DNA from 2 places in the Ferrimonas gelatinilytica genome. Region 1 is predicted to be linked to the other one. Evidence: riboswitches for the same ligand, from Rfam matches in the RefSeq annotation. Region 1 holds a riboswitch; the other holds the start of a gene.
What was found. Region 1 has a riboswitch for lysine ahead of ABD997_RS07725 (Na+/H+ antiporter NhaC family protein). Riboswitches for the same ligand answer to the same signal wherever they lie in the genome.
Positions count from the first base shown of each region.

Region 1 (2,198 bases):
TCGCAGCAAAGACCGTTGCTTATGACGCTGCGAACCAGCGCCTTCGCGCCCGAGGTGTCGGGCACCCCATTACAGGTAGAGAGGGTCACTCTCTCGCAGCACAGTTGCGGCAGTGAGGTGCTGAGCCAGCAGGCCCTGCCCCTGTCGCGACCAAGGCTGCACTCTGCAGAGATTGTGATCGGGGTGGGCCGTGGCGTTGCGTCGGCGCAGATGCCGCTGATTGAGGCGTTGGCGGATCAGCTTGGAGCGGCCATTGGCGGCTCCCGGGGAGCGGTGGACCTGCGACTGGTGGATAACGCGGTTCAGATAGGCCAAAGCGGTGCGATCATTGCGCCAAGGCTCTACATTGCCGTGGGGATCTCCGGAGCGGACCAGCACCTGGCCGGGATCAAAGACGCGGGTATCGTCGTGGCCATCGACACCGACGAGCAGACCCCGTTGATGCAGTGGGCGGATTACGCCCTGCAGGGGGATATCAGCCAATGCCTGCCGGACCTAATCGCTCTGCTAAAAAAATAATGTGACCTCGCTCACAAAGTGGCATCATCTTCTGGCAAAGCCCCCGATGGCTATGGTTAGAATGCCCCGCGGTTGTGACTATCTAGCTACAACTGCTGCCTAAGCAAGGTAGAGGTGCACTGCCTATCAGTAACCCGGACGAGGTGGATAACCGAGGACGCCGGGCCAAAGGAGTCAGTGCCGAAGTGGTCAAGGGGTCGCCCTTCACTGCTGGGGCTGTGTCGAACAGGCACAGCACTGCCATAGTGATCTCTGTTAGGAAGACAGGTCCAGATTAACTATGGAGCGCTACTGAAAGGACGGTGGATCATCTCTCATGCATTCCCCCCACGGCGTATTGCCGTGTCAGTCGCCTCCATCTTAAAAAAGATGACAATATAAAAAGATGGTTTCTTTCCAATTTGCCGATACGGCGTTCTCCCTGCTGCCCCCGTTGGTGGCCATTGTATTGGCGGTGTTGACCCGCCGTGTTCTGCTCTCCCTGGGGATCGGGATCCTGATCGGTGTGCTTCTGGTGAACGGTTTTTCACCGCTGACCTCTTTGAGTGACCTGCTCGGACGGGCAGTGGGCCTGTTCTGGAGCGATGGCGCTATTGATGACTGGAACGTGCCTCTGCTGGGCTTTTTGCTGGCGCTGGGGATGACGATTGCCCTGATCACCGCCAGTGGCGCCGCCAAGGCGTTTGCCCACTGGGCCCGCCGCCGGATCCATACCCGTAAAGATGCGCGCCTGATGACCATGGCTCTGGGCTTTGTGCTCTTCATCGATGACTACTTCAATACCTTGACCACAGGTTCCGTGGCCAAGCCGGTATCGGATGACCACAAGGTATCCCGCGAAGAGCTGGCATACGGTGTGGACAGCACCGCCGCTCCCGTGTGTGTGCTTGCCCCCATCTCCTCCTGGGGTGCCTATATCGTCGGTTTGCTGGGGGGGATCTTCGCCGCCCGTGACCTGACCGACTTCGGTGCCCTGACCAGTTTCCTGCAGATGATCCCGATGAACCTGTACGCCATCTTCGCCCTGCTGATGCTGGCCTGCGTGATCATCTTTGATATCCGTATCGGTCCCATGGCCAGTGCGGCTCAGCGCGCTCGGAGCCAGGGGCAGCTTTGGGACGCGTCCAAGGGTAACCCGCCGGGGGTGGATAAGAGCCTGCCGGAAGCGGATAACGGTTCGGTCTGGGGTCTGATGATGCCGATCCTGGTACTGATGGTCGCTTCGGTATACTTCATCCTTGCTACCGGGAACGCCGCCCTGGCGGCGGATGATCAGCCCTTCAGCCTGATGGGCGCACTGGAAAATACCGCCACCACCATGGCGCTGTTTTACGCCTCTTTGGTGAGCCTGGTGGTGGCCATCCTGATGACCCTGCGCCAGGGTGTCCGCGCCTCCGTGGTGGGCCAGGCACTGGTTAGCGGCACCAAGTCGATGCTGCCGGCGGTGTACATCCTGCTGTTTGCCTGGACCATTGCCGGTGTCATCGGTGATCTGGAGACCGGCACCTACCTGGCCTCCTTTATCCAGGCCTCGCTGCCGATGTGGCTGCTGCCGGTCCTGATCTTCATCCTGGCGGGGATCTGTGCCTTTGCAACGGGCACCAGCTGGGGCACCTTTGCCATCATGCTGCCTATCGCCGCCGATGTTGGCATTGCGGCTGACATCAGCATGGTGCTGC
Region 1 covers NZ_BAABLF010000008.1:99,693-101,890, reverse strand. The annotation lists gene ABD997_RS07730 (electron transfer flavoprotein subunit alpha/FixB family protein) at 1-519, shown strand, start outside; lysine riboswitch at 621-818, shown strand; gene ABD997_RS07725 (Na+/H+ antiporter NhaC family protein) at 905-2,198, shown strand, end outside.

Region 2 (2,198 bases), on a different contig from region 1:
ATCGACGCTATGGGCAGCGGCGCGCTCAAGGGACTCTACATCATGGGGGAGAACCCGGTGCTGTCGGACCCCGATCAGCAGCATGTGCTCTCAGCCCTCGCCAAGTTGGATTGCCTGGTGGTCCAGGATCTCTTCCTGACCGAAACCGCGCAGTTGGCGGATATCGTTCTGCCGGCGGCGGCCTTCGCGGAGAAAAGTGGCCACTTTACCAACACTGAACGCCGGGTTCAGCGCCTCAATCCCGCCCTCAAACCGCCAGGCGAGGCCCTGCCGGACTGGGCCATCATTCAGAAGGTGGCCCAGGCGATGGGCGCAGATTGGGATTACCGCGCCCCCAGCGACATTACCGCCGAGATCTGCCAGGTAACCCCCAGCTACCGGGGCATCACCTGGGCGCGGGCCGCAGCGGGAGAGTTGCAGTGGCCCTGCCCCTCGGAGCAGCACCCGGGTACGCCGATCCTCCACCAGGCGCAGTTCATCCGACGCCAGAAGGCCCAGTTCGCCGCCGTGCCCCATCGCCTGTCGGCGGAGGCCCCCTGCGAGGCCTACCCGCTGATCCTCAGTACCGGGCGGCAGTTGGCCCAGTTCCACACCGGCACCCTGACCCGAAAGACCCAAGGGCTGGACCAGATGGCCCCCCCCCAGGTGATGGTTTCCATCGAAGATGGCGAGGCCCTGGGGATCCGCAACGACACCCAGGTCACCGTGACCACGCGACGCGGCGCCTTGACCCTGCCGGCGCGGCTCAGCAAACAGGTGCCCAAGGGGATGCTGTTCCTGCCGTTCCACTTTACCGAGTCGCCGGCCAATGTGCTGACCCATGCGGCGCTCGATCCCTATGCGAAGATCCCGGAGTTCAAGGTCGCCGCGGCACGGCTGGAGGTGGCCTGACCGCGCCGCATTCACCACCAACACGACAGCAACAAAGGGGTCACTTCCGGTGACCCCTTTTTCATCGGTGCCCTTCGGGACAGCATGGCGATCCACTCACGGCTCACTGCATATTTGACACTCAGTTAACACCGTGATTGAATGCGGCAGTTCCCTATCCGTGGCTCGCTGCAGATGCGACCACCAAGGGACCAGAAGAGGAGCGTCAACCAGGTAGGCTGTTCGAGGTGACCAAACACCGATGATGACAGTTGAGGGGGATTGATGCCGAGGCAGAGGGTCGATTTGGCCAGACCCGCCGCCGGTTGTTGAGGCTGAATCCTCGCAACTGTCACCTTTGGTGGAGAGCTTCTGGTCTTTGCGTTACCCAAGTGGCGCCGCCTAGATGCGCCCCTGCTCGCCGCAAAAACCAGGCTTTCCGAACTTAAATAGGATTTCTAAGTTCGAGAGAGGCCCATGTCACAACCTCATTTCCAGCATCACCATGCTGCCCTGTCCGTTGCCAAGTTCGGTGGCACCAGCGTGGTGGATTACGCGGCCATGCAGCGCTGCGCAAAGCTCGTTGCCTCCCGTCCCCAGGTTCGCCTGGTGGTGGTCAGTGCCAGCGCCGGCGTTACCAACGCCCTGGTGGCACTGGGTAACCAACCCGATGCCGCCGAGCGGCAAGCGCAACTGGACACCATACGTCGGATCCAGATGGGGATCTGTCGACCGCTCAACGAGCCGGAGATCGCCACCCAGATCCAGTGCTGGATCGATGAGTTGACCACCCTGGCCGAGATGGGTCCGCAAAGCAGTGACCTCGCGGCGTGGCGGGATCAGATCCTTGCCTTCGGAGAGCGCTTCTCCTCCCTGCTGTTTAGCCGCATCCTCAACCGTGAACTGAGCCAACATGGCGGTGCCGCCTGCTTCGATGTGCGCCAGGTGATGCGCACCGACAGTCAACACGGTAAGGCGATCCCCCAACAGGAGAGCATCCGCGCCCTCTGCCAGGGTGCCCTGCTGCCCCGCCTGAGCCAACAGGTGATCGTTACCCAGGGCTTCGTCGGTGCCGACGGTAACGGTTACACCACCACCCTGGGCCGGGGCGGTTCCGACTACAGCGCCGCCCTCCTGGCTGCCGGCATCGGTGCCCAGGAGGTTGAGATCTGGACCGATGTCCCGGGGATCTTCAGCACCGATCCCCGTCTCTGTGACGGTGCACGAGCCATCCGCGAGATCAGCTTTGCCGAGGCGGCGGAGCTGGCCACCTTCGGGGCCAAGGTGCTCCATCCCGCCACCCTGATCCCGGCAGTGGCCAACGACAT
Region 2 covers NZ_BAABLF010000005.1:392,307-394,504, forward strand. The annotation lists gene fdhF (formate dehydrogenase subunit alpha) at 1-891, shown strand, start outside; lysine riboswitch at 1,079-1,250, shown strand; gene lysC (lysine-sensitive aspartokinase 3) at 1,348-2,198, shown strand, end outside.
Region 2: another riboswitch for lysine. It lies ahead of lysC (lysine-sensitive aspartokinase 3); the one in region 1 lies ahead of ABD997_RS07725 (Na+/H+ antiporter NhaC family protein).